2 regions of the Streptomyces sp. NPDC039424 genome follow, and region 2 is predicted to be linked to the other one. Evidence: riboswitches for the same ligand, from Rfam matches in the RefSeq annotation. Region 2 holds a riboswitch; the other holds the start of a gene.
What was found. A riboswitch is a leader RNA that binds a small molecule or an ion and turns the genes downstream of it on or off. The one in region 2 is predicted to bind cobalamin.
Positions count from the first base shown of each region.

Region 1: it holds a riboswitch for cobalamin, as region 2 does, so the genes downstream of both, nicT (Nickel transporter NicT) here and metE (5-methyltetrahydropteroyltriglutamate--homocysteine S-methyltransferase) in region 2, are expected to answer to the same signal.

Region 1 covers NZ_JBVKAI010000005.1:355,377-362,581, forward strand. The annotation lists gene ACZ7L0_RS15940 (hypothetical protein) at 1-21, opposite strand, end outside; gene thrS (threonine--tRNA ligase) at 268-1,542, shown strand; gene ACZ7L0_RS15950 (nucleoside hydrolase) at 1,728-2,702, shown strand; gene nicT (Nickel transporter NicT) at 2,710-3,804, opposite strand; cobalamin riboswitch at 3,834-4,017, opposite strand; gene ACZ7L0_RS15960 (ArsR/SmtB family transcription factor) at 4,098-4,457, shown strand; gene ACZ7L0_RS15965 (LAETG motif-containing sortase-dependent surface protein) at 4,473-5,399, opposite strand; gene ACZ7L0_RS15970 (glycoside hydrolase family 13 protein) at 5,649-7,205, shown strand, end outside.
Region 2 covers NZ_JBVKAI010000002.1:617-7,821, forward strand. The annotation lists gene ACZ7L0_RS04775 (hypothetical protein) at 831-1,214, shown strand; gene ACZ7L0_RS04780 (saccharopine dehydrogenase family protein) at 1,285-2,313, opposite strand; gene ACZ7L0_RS04785 (helix-turn-helix domain-containing protein) at 2,423-3,409, shown strand; gene ACZ7L0_RS04790 ((2Fe-2S) ferredoxin domain-containing protein) at 3,436-3,843, opposite strand; cobalamin riboswitch at 3,885-4,074, opposite strand; partial or broken gene ACZ7L0_RS04795 (FAD-binding protein) at 4,103-4,279, opposite strand; cobalamin riboswitch at 4,424-4,679, shown strand; gene metE (5-methyltetrahydropteroyltriglutamate--homocysteine S-methyltransferase) at 4,801-7,119, shown strand.

The sequences.
Region 1 (7,205 bases), on a different contig from region 2:
GGCGGCGGAGTGGCGGGACATGTACTCACGGCACCACTGCCTCCGGGGGTTCACCAGCGGTCCGGTCCGTCCGGGTGAAGGGTGGGCCGATGCCGGTGCCGGCGGGCCGGAAAACCCGTCGTCCTCGTCCACCGCCCCCTGTTACCGTCCTCCCATGCAGCGCGCCCAGTCGTTCCCCCACAGCACGACGACGCCGGAGAACGTCCCGGCGCGCTGACACGTGACCTTGAGTCCGAAGCCCCGGGGCGAGTGCCCCGGGGCTTCGGCGTGTGTGCGTCCCGGTTCCTCGCCCCGCCCCCGTGCCCGTCCCATCGCGAGGAGACCGCCATGCACGACCACCGCCGGCTCGGCCGTGAACTGGACCTGTTCGACACCGACCCCCTGATGGGCGCGGGGCTGCCGTACTGGCTCCCGGACGGGGCCGTCGTACGGCACGCCCTGGAGGAGTACGTACGGGAGGCCGAGCGAGCCGCCGGCTACCGGCACGTGTACTCGCCCGTCCTCGGCAAACGCGAGCTGTACGAGCTGTCCGGCCACTGGGACCACTACAGCGACGACATGTTCCCGCCCATGCGGCTCGGTGCGGAGGAGGTCGTCCTGCGCCCAAGCCTCTGTCCCCACCACGCGCTGATCTACCGTTCCCGCTCCCACAGCTACCGTGAACTGCCGCTGCGTCTCGCCGAGTTGGGGCCCATGTACCGTTCCGAGCCGTCGGGTGTGCTCGGCGGGCTGACCCGGGTGCGCTCCATCCAGCTCAACGACGCCCATATCTTCTGCACCCTGGACCAGGCCGTGAACGAGGCCCGCGCGGCCCTCGGCCTGATCGCCCGCGCCTACGCGGACCTCGGCATCCGCGCCGCCCGCCACCGCCTCTCCCTGCCCGGCGACGGCGGCAAGTACGTCGCCGATCCGGCCCTGTGGCGGCGGGCGACCGCAATGCTGCGGGAGGTCCTCGACGAGTCGGGCCTGGACTACGAGGAGGCCGAAGGCGAGGCGGCCTTCTACGGCCCCAAGATCGACGTGCAGATCGCCGACCCGGCCGGCCGCGAGTCCACCTTTTCCACCGTCCAGATCGACTTCCACCAGCCCGAACGCTTCGACCTGCACTACATCGGCGCCGACGGCGCCAAGCACCGCCCGGTCATGGTGCACCGCAGCGTCATCGGCAGCATGGAGCGCGCCGTCGCGCATCTGATCGAGGAGCACGGCGGCGCCTTCCCGGCCTGGCTGGCCCCGGTGCAACTGGTCGTGCTGCCGGTCGCTGAAGCGCAGTACGCCCAGGCGGAGGCCGTGGTGCGGGATGCGCTCGCCCGAGGCCTGCGCGCGGAACTCGCCACCCCGGACCAGGGCACCCTGGGCGCCCGCATCCGCGCCGCACGCCTGGTCCCGTACCAGGCGGTCATCGGCCAACGCGAGGCCGACACCTCCCAGGCAGCCGTACGCCTCCGCAACGGACACCGCCCGGGCCCCGTCCCCGTCGACGACCTCCTCGACCGCATCGCGGGCCGGGTGGCTGCCCGCGGCACCGCGCTCTGGGAGTGAGGGGCGCACGGGGTGGGGCCCGGCTGGTCGCTGGTCTGGTGGTCTGGTGGCGGTAGGCCTGCCGGAAGGGCGCCCCCGGGTCCGGGGCGGGCGCGGTGTCCCGTCGATCTGCTCGCTGTGGGGTCGTGCTCTCGGGGTGAGGGGCGCATAGGGTCGGGACGTGGGACGCAGGAGGGAGACTTGTCGTGACCGAGCAGAACGCTGCCGCCATTCCCGTGATCATCGACTGTGACACCGGCGTCGATGACGCGCTGGCCCTGCTGTTCGCCGTCCGGCATCCGGCGCTGGACCTGCGGGCCGTCACCTGTGTCGCCGGGAACACGGGCGTGGACCAGGTGGTGCGGAACACGCTGACCGTGCTGGAGCGGGCCGGTGCGCCGGACCTCCCTGTGGCCCGGGGGGCCGAGCGGCCGTTGATCGAGGCCATTCGCCCGGCTGAGCATGTGCACGGCCGGGACGGCATGGGTGACATCGGCCTGCCCGCCCCGAACCGCAGGCCGGTCGACCTGGACGCGGTGTCGCTGCTGCGGCGCGAGATCCTCGCCTCCCCGCGTCCGGTCACCCTGATCCCGACGGCCCCGCTCACCAATATCGCCCTGCTGCTGCGCACCCACCCGGAGGTGACGCGCAACATCGGGCGGATCGTGTTCATGGGCGGCGCCGTGGCCACCGGGAACGCCACGCCGGTCGCCGAGTTCAACGTCTGGCACGACCCGGAGGCGGCGGCGATCCTGCTGACCGCCGGGGTGCCGATCACCATGTACGGCCTCGACGTCTTCCAGCGGGTCGTGGTCCCCGGCACCGACGTACGGCGACTGCGGGCGAGCGAAGAGCCCGGCACCCGGCTGGCCGGCGAGCTGCTCGCGCACCGGCCCACCACCCAGGGCGGCCCCACCGAGGCGGAGGCAGCCGGCGGCCTGGGCGACGCGGGCGCGGTCTGCGCGGTCGCCGACCCGGCCGGCATCACCACCAGCCTGCTGCCCGTCGAGGTCTCCCTCGCCCCCGGCCCGACCCGGGGTCAGACCATCGTCGACCGCCGCCCGCGTCCCGGCGAGTCCGAGATCCATGAGGGCCACCGCGAACAGCCCCTGGTGGACGTGGCGTTGGACGTGGACGTGGACCGGTTCGTCAAGCTGTACCTGGAGACGGTCGAACGCTAGACGCGGCTCACTCCGAGGAGGCGGGGGCCGGTACCGCCCACCGCTCCTCCACCTTCGCGAGCCGCCAGTACGCCAGCGCCGCCGCCCACACGACGACGAACAGGCCGACGATGACATAGCCGACGCTGTCCAGGTTCAGGCCGGCGATCCAGCCGGTGAGGCCGTCGCGCAGGTCGAGCTTCTCGTGCAGGACGCCGACCAGTTCGATCGTGCCGATGAAGAAGGCGACGGCGATGGACAGGCCGGTGATGGTGAGGTTGTAGAACACCTTGCGTACGGGGTTGGAGAACGCCCACTGGTAGGCGAAGTTCATGAAGGTGCCGTCGAGCGTGTCGAACAGGCTCATACCGGCGGCGAACAGGAGCGGCAGGCACAGGATCGCGTACCAGGGCAGCCCGGCCGCCGCACCCGAGCCGGCCATCACCATCAGCGTGACCTCGGTGGCGGTGTCGAAGCCGAGCCCGAAGAGGAACCCGAGCGGGAACATCTGCCCGGGCCGGCTGATGGACTTGGTGAGGCGGCCGAGGATCCGGTTCATGAACCCCCGGGAGTCCAGGTGCTGTTCGAGCTCCCGCTCGTCGTACGTCCCCGCCCGCATCGCCCGGAACACGCGCAGGATGCCCAGCAGGGCGACCAGGTTGAGGGCGGCGATGAGGTAGAGGAAGGTGCCGGAGATCGTCGTACCCAGGAAGCCGAGGACCTGGTGGGTGCGAGAGCCCTCGTTCATCACCTTGCCGGCGAGCTGGGTGCCGCCCGCGATCAGCGCGGCCAGCAGCACGACCACGCTGGAGTGCCCCAGCGCGAACCAGAAGCCCACCGACACCGGCCGCTTGCCGTCCGCCATCAGCTTGCGGGTGGTGTTGTCGATCGCGGCGATGTGGTCGGCGTCGAAGGCGTGCCGCATGCCGAGGGTGTAGGCGGTGACGCCCAGGCCGATGCCGAAGGCCTTGGTGCCGACCTTGTAGTGCTCGGGGACGACGAGCAGGAAGAGGATCCCGAACGCGACGACGTGCAGGGCGACGATCACCGCCATCAGCCCTGCCGTTTTGAGGGTGTCCTCGCGCCGCCAGCGGAAAGCCGACGTGGATTCGGGCAGGGCCATCCGGTTCACGCTCCAGCACCTCGTGGATCACTTCGTGAGCTGCCGTGGCCGGTCTCCTGGCTTACGGGTCGTACGTCCGCCGTCCCTGCCTTCCCGGTCGTACGACCAGTGGCCCGGCGGGTGCCGGACGGGACGGGAACTCCCCGATCACAGTGGCGAGGGCCGCGTCGACATCGCATCGACTTCCCGAGCACCACGGCCTGATCACCGTAGGGGTGCGAGCGGTTTCCTGCATAGCTGCGTACCTGCGCAGGTATCGAAGATCACAAAACGGCGCCTGCGAGGATGAGGGCATGCATCTCGTCCCTGCCGACCGCGCGGACCGTCGCACCATCGACGGCCACCGGGTCTGCGACGCCATCGCCGCGATCGGCGAGCCCGGCCATGTGCGCACGTGGGCCGACCGTTTCGCCCTGCTCGCCGACCCCAAGCGCCTCGCGCTGCTGCTGGCCCTGCACCGCACCGGCCCGCTGGCCGTGTCCGATCTGGCGATCGCGACCGGAATGAACGACCCCGCCGTCTCGCAGGCCTTGCGGCTGCTGCGGGCGGCGGGGGTCGTGGAGGGGGAGAAGGAGGGGCGGGTGGTCAGGTACCGGGTGGTGGACACCGAGGTGCGAGGACTGCTGAAGCACTGCACCGCGGACGGCGGCTGACACCCGCTTACGGCATCAGCCCCGGGCGGTGCGCCTGCGCCTGGTGGCGACCACGATCACCGCGCCGCCCGCGAGGAGCACGGCGGCGCCTGCGGCGATGACGGCGGAGCCGCTGCCGCCACCGGTCTCGGCCAGGTCGCCGCCGCCCCCGTCGGGCGTCGGGGCCGCGGCCGGGGTGGACTCCGAGGCGGACGGGGTCGGGGTGGCCGACTCGGTGGGCGTGGACTCGGAGGCGCTCGGGGTCGGGGTGGCGGTCTCCGCGGCCGGGGTCGAGGGCTGGGCCGGGACGGACTCGGGGGCGGACGGGGTCGGCGTGGCGGTCTCGGTGGACGTGCAGTCCTTCGAACCGCCGTTCCAGGCCGCGATCAGCTTGTCCTTGATGACGGGGTGGTCCGGGCCCTTGGGCAGGTCGCCGTGCTCGAACCCGTCCTTGGCGTCGAGCTCGCCGTCGAACTTGACCGCGCCCCGATAGAGGTCGATCTGCGCGAAGCAGCCCGCGTCCGGTACCGCGATGTCGAGGGACTCGGTCTGGCCCGGCTTCACCGTCACGGAGTCGAAGTCCACGAAGATCTGCTCGCCGGAGGTGCCGAAGGAGGAACCGTGGGCGAGGTAGGAGGCCAGCGAGGCGGTGCAGGTGGAGGCGTCACCGGCGGTGCGGACCTTGATGTGGACCTTGCCGTCCTCGGTGGGCTTGAGGTTCTGGTCGTCGACCTTGACCGAGTCGTAGAAGCCGGTGCCGTCGAGCGAGAACTGGCAGCGGTCGGTCCCGGTCTCCGTGCCCGCGCCGGTGCCCGGCTTGTAGGTGCCGCCGGACTTCCAGCCGTCACCGCCGTCGTGGGCCCAGGCGCCGGAGGCGGCGGCGACGGAGGCCGCGCAGAGGGCGAGCGTCGCGGCGCCCGTCCCCAGCAGGCGGCGGGTGGTGACACGTCTCGCTATGGACATGTGTATCCCATCAGGATCTGAGACCTTCCCATGCGGAGAAGGCAGGGGGGAAGGCAGGAGAAGGCAGAGGAAACACCGGGCCCATTGGTCAGATGCGCCACAGCGTGTGCACATGGTGGGTCGACCGGCTGAACCCTGTCAACCTGCGCTGATGCAAGGGGAGTTCATGCCTCATCACAACTTCGACACACTGGGAATGATCTACTCCGCAGGGTGTGAAGTTTCGCTTTCCCGGCAATGTGGACAGGGATGCCCTTGTCGTCCTTCCCCAAGGGAGCCCACGTGACCGACCTTTCGTCCAGGAACCCCGACTGGTGGCGCCAGGCCGTCATCTACCAGGTCTACCCCCGCAGCTTCGCCGACGCCGACGGCGACGGGCTCGGCGACATCCGGGGCATCGCCGAACGCCTGAACCACGTCGCCGCGCTGGGCGTCGACGCCCTGTGGCTGAGCCCCTTCTACCCCTCCGAACTCGCCGACGGCGGCTACGACGTCGCCGACCACCGGGACGTCGACCCCCGCCTCGGCACGCTGGACGACTTCGACGCCATGGTCGCCGAGGCCCACCGCCTCGGCCTGAAGGTCGTCGTCGACATCGTCCCCAACCACACCTCGCGCCGGCACCCCTGGTTCCAGGAGGCCCTGCGCGCCGGACCCGGCTCCCCGGCCCGCGACCGCTACGTCTTCCGGGACGGCCGGGGCGAGCACGGCGAACTCCCGCCCACCGACTGGCAGTCGGTCTTCGGCGGCAGCGCCTGGCAACGGGTCCCCGACGGCCAGTGGTACCTGCATCTGTTCGCCCCCGAGCAGCCCGACCTCAACTGGGACAACGAGGAGGTCCGCGCCGACTTCCGCACCACCCTGCGCTTCTGGTCCGACCGGGGTGTGGACGGCTTCCGCGTCGACGTGGCCCACGGCCTGGCCAAGGACCTCACCGAACCGCTCCGCGACCTCGGCGATCTGAGCCCGACCGGCGAGGAGGCCCTGCTGCGCGTGTCGCCCGGCAGCCACCCCTACTGGGACCGCGACGAGGTCCACGAGGTCTACCGCGACTGGCGCAAGGTCTTCGACGCCTACGCCCCGCCCCGCACGGCGGTCGCCGAGGCCTGGGTCCCGGATGCCCGCCGCGCGCTGTACGCCCGCCCGGACGAACTGGGCCAGGCGTTCAACTTCGAGTACCTGCAAGCGGGCTGGGACGCGGACGAACTGCGCCGGGTCATCACGGACTCCTTGCGCACCGCCCGCACGGTGGGAGCGTCGGCCACCTGGGTGCTCTCCAACCACGATGTCGTACGCCACGCCTCCCGCCTGGTGCTCCCGCCCGGCACCGACGACAACGCCTGGCTGCTGTCCGGCGGCAACGCGCCGAGCGTCGACGAGGCGGCGGGCCTGCGCCGGGCCAGGGCGGCGACCCTGCTCATGCTGGCGCTGCCCGGATCCGCCTACGTCTACCAGGGCGAGGAACTCGGTCTGCCGGAGGTGGCCGACCTGCCCACCGAGGTCCTCCAGGACCCGATCTGGGAACAGACCGGCCACGTCCGCAAGGGCCGCGACGGCTGCCGGGTGCCGCTGCCGTGGACGACCGGCGGCCCCTCGTACGGCTTCGGGGCCGGGGGCGCGTGGCTCCCCCAGCCCTCTGGCTTCGCGGCGTACGCGGTTCAGGCCCAGGACGGAGTCGAGGACTCCACCCTGGAGCTCTACCGCAGGGCCCTGCGCCTGCGCCGCAAACTCCTGGAGGGCGAGTCGCTGACCTGGGCGCCGGACACCCCGGCCGGCGTCCTGCACTTCACCCGCTCGGATGGCTGG
Region 2 (7,205 bases):
GATCGCGACCAGGATGGACGGGATCGGGACCGGCCGGTCGGTGGTCGCTTCCCGCGCCTTCAAGCCTCGGCGGTCGTGCCGCTCCCCGGAGTCGGTCCACTTGCCGGAGACGGGGCGACTCTCCCGCAGCGTCAGCGTGCCCCAGCCCGCCGCCGGCAAGTGGCAGTCCGACCACCGGATGCCTCCTGCCTCAGCGTGCCGGAGCCCCGCGTAGTACAAGACCGCACAGAAAGCCACCAGGCGACGGCCGCGACAGCGGTCCCAGGACCCGACGTAAGAGACGGCGGCGAGCAGCTGCCCCGCCTGTACAGCGTTCACAAGGACGCGCCGGTCCACCACGTCGTTGGAGCCGCCGTGCTTCCGGCGGACGCGCTGTAGCGGGTTCTCCGGGAGCCCCCCGACGACCACGGCATGTCGCTAGGCACTAGCGACCTGAGCAGGGGGATATGGGGTGCTAGCGGTGCCGCTAGCCCTAGCGAGGTGTGCCGCTAGGTCTAGCGGCGAGGCTCAGTCAGCCTGCGTTCCGATTTCCGTCACGCTCCGCGACGGAGGCGGTGGTGCGGGCGGGGGGTGATCGACGCAATCACTCCGGAGCCGTGTGCGGAGGTTTCGAATCCTGCCGGGGACACCCTGTATGAGGTGCCCAAAGACCCCGTCACCAGTGGAGACGCTGAAGCCGAGGTCTTCGCGGTATGTGCAGCCATATGCCGCCCGAAGCAGCCGTATGACAGGGTCCGTGGACTCAGCACCCCGATTGCCCGAGAGTAAGGCCCCGTGTCGGCCCCGGCGTGAATGCGGAACCGTCTACTCCCTCAGGCCGGGGGCACGTGGTGCTCATGACACTGGCTCGCTCATTACCCGACGATGCCACCGAGTGGTGGTTCTACCTCGGTACGTTCGTTCTCTACGCACTCGGCCGGTGGTTCTTCGCCTGGCGGCAGGCTCGACGCGAGGGTAACAACCATCCTGTGCGCGCCGCGCTCGCCGAGGAGGACGATCCTGGTGCGGTGAATGCGGCACTGGCGGGTGGGTTCCGCTCCTATCGGCAGTTCTTCGGCTTCGTCGTCAGCGCCGTCGCCGTAGTCGTGGTTGCCGCCCTGACAGGTGGCCGACTTCGCGTCACACTGCTGTGGATCATTGTGCCGCTGTTGGTGATAGCGCTGTCGTACCTCGACTTCCGTCAGGGCCGGAAAGCGCGCTCAAGTGCTGGGTAGGGGGCCAGGGGCAGTCGCAGGAGCGCGCCGCCCGGCCTCACTCCTACTCGCACAACGACTCCTCGTGCCGCTACCGACGCAGTTCCACGGTGATGTGCGGGGACAGTGCGCGGAGGAAGTCGGGGGCGTCGAAGAGTGCTCCTGCCGACAGGACGCCGGAGGTGTGGGGCCGGGCCGTGAGGATGCGGTTGGTCGCTTCGACTACGAGGGGGGCGGTGATGGCGTAGATGTCCTGGCCGCGGGCTGTGGCGCGGCGTTCGGTGTGGCCTGAGCGGATGAGGACGTCGACGAGGAAGGTTTGAGCGGAGCGGCCGCGGTCGTCGATCGGGGACGGTGTCGGTGTGTCGGGGGACGCGATGTCCCGGGCCGCCTCGACCGTCATGTAGGTGGTCACTTCGGGGATGGAGAGGTGGCTGGGGATGGTTACGACGTCGGCCATGGTGAACTCACCGATGACGGGGCGGGGGCCCATCGGGGCGGGGAAGGGCCAGTTCAGGGTGGGTGGGGTGTCGTGGCGGTGCTCCAGCCGGCCGTTGGTGTAGCGGATGCGTCGGCCGCCTCGGCGGTGGCGGGAGACCGCGCCCGCCGTGCGGGTCCCGGGTGTGGGGTGCCAGTTGCTCAGTCCGTAGGCGATGTGGGCCTCGTCGGCCGCTGTCCAGTCGCCCATCGTCGCGGTGGCCAGCAGGTCGCCCAGGCCGCCGAAGAAGGCCATCGCCGGGACGATCACCGCTTGCGCGTCCCGTGCCCGGTCGGCGAAGTGCGCGAAGGTGTCGACGTTGGCCTCGATCTCGGCCGCCACGTCCAGATAGGGGATCCCGGCTCGCAGGGCCGCCTCGATCACGGGGGCGGCCGTCGTGGCGAAGGGGCCGGCGCAGTTGATGACGGCCGCGGTGCCGGCCAGAGCGCGGTCGAGGGAGGCCGGGTCGTCGACGGATGCCGGGCGGGCGTGCAGGCCGGTTTCGTACGCCAGCGCCTTCAGCTTGTCGGCGTCTCGGCCGGAGAGTACCGGGAGGAACCCACGTTCCCTCAGTTCCGTCACCACGAACCGCCCGGTGTGCCCGTATGCGCCGAACACCGCCACTGTCTGGCCCGATTGCATGGTTCTCCCCGTACTCGAATGATGCGCTGCGGTCTGTCACGGACATCCTGGCGAGGATCGGCACCTGACCAGGAGTGTCCGGAACGCCATGGCTCATACAATTCCGGACATGACCACTGTCGCGCTGGCCGTCACCGACGGCATGCTGCAGTTCGAGCTGGCCCTGGCGTGCGAGGTGTTCGGAGCCGATATGACCGGGGTGGCGGACCCCTGGTACCGCCTCTCGGTCTGCGGACCGGCGGCCGTGCGGGTCGGCCGTTTCCGGTTGGAGCCCGATCACGGACTCGACCGCCTCCCGCACGCCGACACCGTGATCGTCCCGGGCTGGGCCGACGTCGGCCAGGACCCGCCGGCCGAGCTGATCGACGCGGTGCGCGCGGCCCACGAGGCGGGCGCACGCGTGGCCTCCCTCTGCACGGGTGCCTTCGTGCTGGCGGCCGCCGGGCTGCTGGACGGCAAGCGGGCGACCACGCACTGGGCGCACACCCGGGAGCTGGCCGAGCGTCATCCCCGGGTGACGGTGGATCCGGACGTCCTCTACGTGGACAACGACAGCGTGCTCACCTCCGCAGGCAAGGCCGCCGCCATGGATCTGTGCCTGCACCTCGTCCGCGTCGACCACGGCTCGTCGATCGCCAACACGCTGGCCCGCCGCCTGGTCGTGCCGCCGCACCGGGACGGCGGCCAGGCCCAGTTCGTGAACACCCCGGTCCCCGCCCCGGACAACTACCCGCTCGCCGGACTCTTCCCCTGGGTGATCCAACGGCTGGACCATCCGCTCACCGTGGAGGACCTGGCCCGCCAGGCGGGGATGAGCTCGCGCCACCTGGGCCGTCATTTCAGGGCGGTGACAGGTACCACCCCGCTGCAGTGGCTGCTCACCCAACGGATCCGTCACGCACAGGAGTTGCTGGAGACCACCGACGACACCGTCGACACCATCGCGGCGGCGACCGGCATGGGCACCGCCACGACGCTGCGCCGGCACTTCAATCGGACGGTGGGTGTGCCGCCGGACACCTACCGCCGTACCTTCCGCTCGCGGCCCCGGCCCGGCCCGGCCCGAGCCATGGCGGCGACAGCGCCGACGCCCTGAGACATGAGGGGCAGGCCCACGCGGGGTTATGGCTTCGGCCGGGGCGCCGCGCGACGCCGGGGTGGGGTGAAGGTGTACAGGTCGAGGATCGCGGGCTGGGGAGCGATGCCGGGGCCGCCCGCTCGTATCCAGGTGGCGATGTCCTCCGTCGCCTCGGGGTCGTTGACCAGGCCGAGCCAGACGGGGCGGGCGCCGGCGGCGCGGGCGGCCGGGGAGGGCTGGACGACGATCACGTTGGCCTGGTCGCATACGTCGAGGCAGGTGGAGACGCGTACGGGCACCACCTCGGCGAGACGTGCGGTTTGCGCCGCGTGATCGACGCCGGGCACTTTGGGGGTGCCGCAGCAGCAGTCCCGGCACACGACGACCCGGCACGGCACCGGGTCGGCCGGTGCCTCCGCCGCGGTCGTCTCGTCAGTCGGCCTCGCGGACATGCCGAACCGCCCTCCTCTCCGGGGAGATCCGCCCCGGTGGTCGTCGAGGAGGCGACCGCGTGAGTCTCCTGGCTCTCGGGTCGTCGCTCGTCCCGGTCTTCCCGCCCGTGTCCGGGCGGTGACCTGTGCGGGATCCGCTCGCCGATCACAGTGGCGGGACCGCGCCGGATTCACACCGGCTTCCTCGTTCCGCCGTCGCCTTGTCGCCGGGCATCATCGCATCCGGACCGACACCACGTCACCACCGGCGTCCGCAGGGTCAGGTGGCGGTCGCGGTCGCCGAGGCCCGGCCCGCCCGGCGGCCGGAGAAGAGGCAGCCGCCGAGGAAGGTGCCCTCCAGCGAGCGGTAGCCGTGGACGCCGCCTCCGCCGAAGCCCGCGACCTCGCCGGCCGCGTACAGGCCGGGGACCGGGTCGCCCGAGGCGTTCAGGACACGGCGGTGCGGGAGATACGCGAGTTGCCCCTGCGGCGGCAGGGGTGTTACCGGCGATAGCCCAGGGGACCTCCCGCGGCCAGAGTGCTGCTTACATGAACTCCGCGCCGCCAAAAGGGAGTTGACGCTGACCGCGGTACGCCCCGTAGGCTGGCCGGTGCAGCTGGTTCGCCCCGTCCGCCAGGCGGGATGCGTCGCAAGAGGGAACCCGGTGGGAATCCGGGACTGCCCCGCAGCGGTGAGCGGGAACGACCGCCGTCATACGCACTGGGCCCCACGAACGGGGCCTGGGAAGCGACGGCCAGTAGGTGTCTCGTACGAACGACCTCGTACAAGCTGTACGACCTCGTACGGCAAAGACGTGCCCGCGAGTCCGAAGACCTGCCAACTGCCCGTGTGCGAACGACTCGTGCGCGGACATCCCGGTGACCTCGAGGGCGGGTCGGCGTACACACCAGGTCGCCCCTTCGCGCTCTCGTCCCGTCCCCGGGATCTCAGGGATTCATCTCGCGAAGGAGATCTCCGTGACCACCAGGACCGCAGCCGCGGCAGCACGGGCCACCGTGTACGGCTACCCCCGCCAGGGACAGAACCGAGAGCTGAAGAAGGCGATCGAGGGCTACTGGAAGGGGCGTGTCACCGCCGACGCCCTCCAGGCCACGGCCGCCGGACTGCGCCGCGCGAACTGGCGGCAGCTGGCCGGGGCAGGCATCCACGAGGTGCCCACCGGCGACTTCTCGTACTACGACCATGTCCTGGACACCACCGTCATGGTCGGAGCCGTGCCCGCACGCCATCGAGCCGCCGTCGACGCGGACGCCCTGGACGGATACTTCGCCATGGCGCGCGGCACCCAGGACGTGGCGCCGCTGGAGATGACCAAGTGGTTCGACACCAACTACCACTACCTGGTGCCCGAGCTGGGCCCGGACACCGTCTTCACGGCCGACTCCACCAAGCAGGTCGCGGAGCTGAGGGAGGCGCTCGCCCTGGGCCTGACCGCCCGACCGGTACTGGTCGGGCCGGTCACCTACCTGCTGCTCGCCAAGCCCGCCCCGGGCGTGCCCGCGGACTTCGTCCCGCTCACCCTTCTCGACCGGCTGCTGCCGGTGTACGCCGAGGTCCTCGCCGACCTGCACGCGGCGGGCGCCGAGTGGGTTCAGCTGGACGAGCCCGCCCTGGTCCTGGACCGTACGCCGGCCGAGCTGAACGCCGTCGCACGCGCCCTCCGCGGCCTCGGCGCCCTCACCGACCGGCCGAAGCTGCTGGTCGCCTCGTACTTCGACCGGCTCGGCGAGGCCCTGCCGGTGCTGGCCAAGGCGCCGGTCGACGGTCTCGCCCTGGACTTCACCGAGGCCGCCGCCGCCAACCTCGACGATCTCGCCGCGGTCGGCGGTCTGCCCGGCAAGCGCCTGATCGCGGGTGTGGTCAACGGCCGCAACATCTGGGTGAACGACCTGGAGAAGTCCCTGAGCACCCTCGGCACCCTGCTCGGGCTGGCCGGCCGGGTCGACGTGTCGGCCTCCTGCTCCCTGCTCCACGTGCCGCTCGACTCCGCCCCGGAGCGGGACATCGACCCGCAGATCCTGCGCTGGCTCGCCTTCGCCCGCCAGAAGACGGCCGAGATCGTCACCCTCGCCAAGGGGCTCGCCCAGGGCACCGACACGATCAGCGCCGAACTCGCCGCCAACCGCGCCGACCTGGCCTCCCGGGCGAGTTCGTCGGTCACTCGTGATCCCGCTGTACGGGCCCGCGCCGCCGCCGTCACGGAGGCCGACGCCCGCCGCTCCCAGCCGTACTCCGCACGGGCCGCGGCTCAGCGGGCCCACCTCGGGCTGCCGCTGCTGCCGACCACCACCATCGGCTCCTTCCCCCAGACCGGCGAGCTGCGCACCGCCCGCGCCGATCTCCGCGCGGGCCGGACCGACACGGCCGGCTACGAGGACCGCGTCAGGGCCGAGATCCAGGAGGTGATCTCCTTCCAGGAGAAGACCGGCCTGGACGTCCTCGTGCACGGTGAGGCCGAACGCAACGACATGGTCCAGTACTTCGCCGAACAGCTGACGGGCTACCTCGCCACACGGCACGGCTGGGTGCAGTCCTACGGCACCCGCTACGTCCGCCCGCCGATCCTGGCCGGGGACATCTCCCGTCCCGCGCCGATGACCGTGCGCTGGACGACGTACGCCCAGTCCCTCACCTCCCGCCCGGTCAAGGGCATGCTCACCGGCCCGGTCACCATGCTCGCCTGGTCCTTCGTCCGCGACGACCAGCCCCTCGGCGCCACCGCCCGGCAGGTCGCCCTCGCTCTGCGCGAAGAGGTCGACGACCTGGAGGCGGCCGGGACCTCGGTGATCCAGGTGGACGAGCCCGCGCTGCGCGAGACGCTGCCGCTGCGCGCCGCCGACCGCGCGGTGTACCTGGCGTGGGCCACCGAGGCGTTCCGGCTCACCACCGGCGGCGTACGGCCGGACACCCAGATCCACACCCACATGTGCTACGCCGAGTTCGGCGACATCGTCCAGGCCATCGACGAGCTCGACGCCGACGTCATCAGCCTGGAGGCCGCCCGCTCCCATATGCAGGTCGCCCGCGAGCTCGCCGCCCACCGCTACCCGCGCGAGGCGGGACCGGGTGTGTACGACATCCACTCCCCGCGCGTGCCGAGCCCGCAGGAGGCAGCGGCCCTGCTGCGCACGGGGCTGGAGGCCGTCCCCGCCGAACGGCTGTGGGTCAACCCCGACTGCGGGCTGAAGACCCGCGGCTGGCCCGAGACCCGCGCGTCCCTGGAGAATCTCGTCGCCGCGGCCCGAACGGTCCGTGCGGAGCTCTCCGGCTCCTAGAAGCCCCTTGCCCGGCCGAGAGGGCCGCACGCCCGGCCCTCTCGGCCGTGATGCCGTACCCAGACACGTCCGTACGGGCCGTGCGC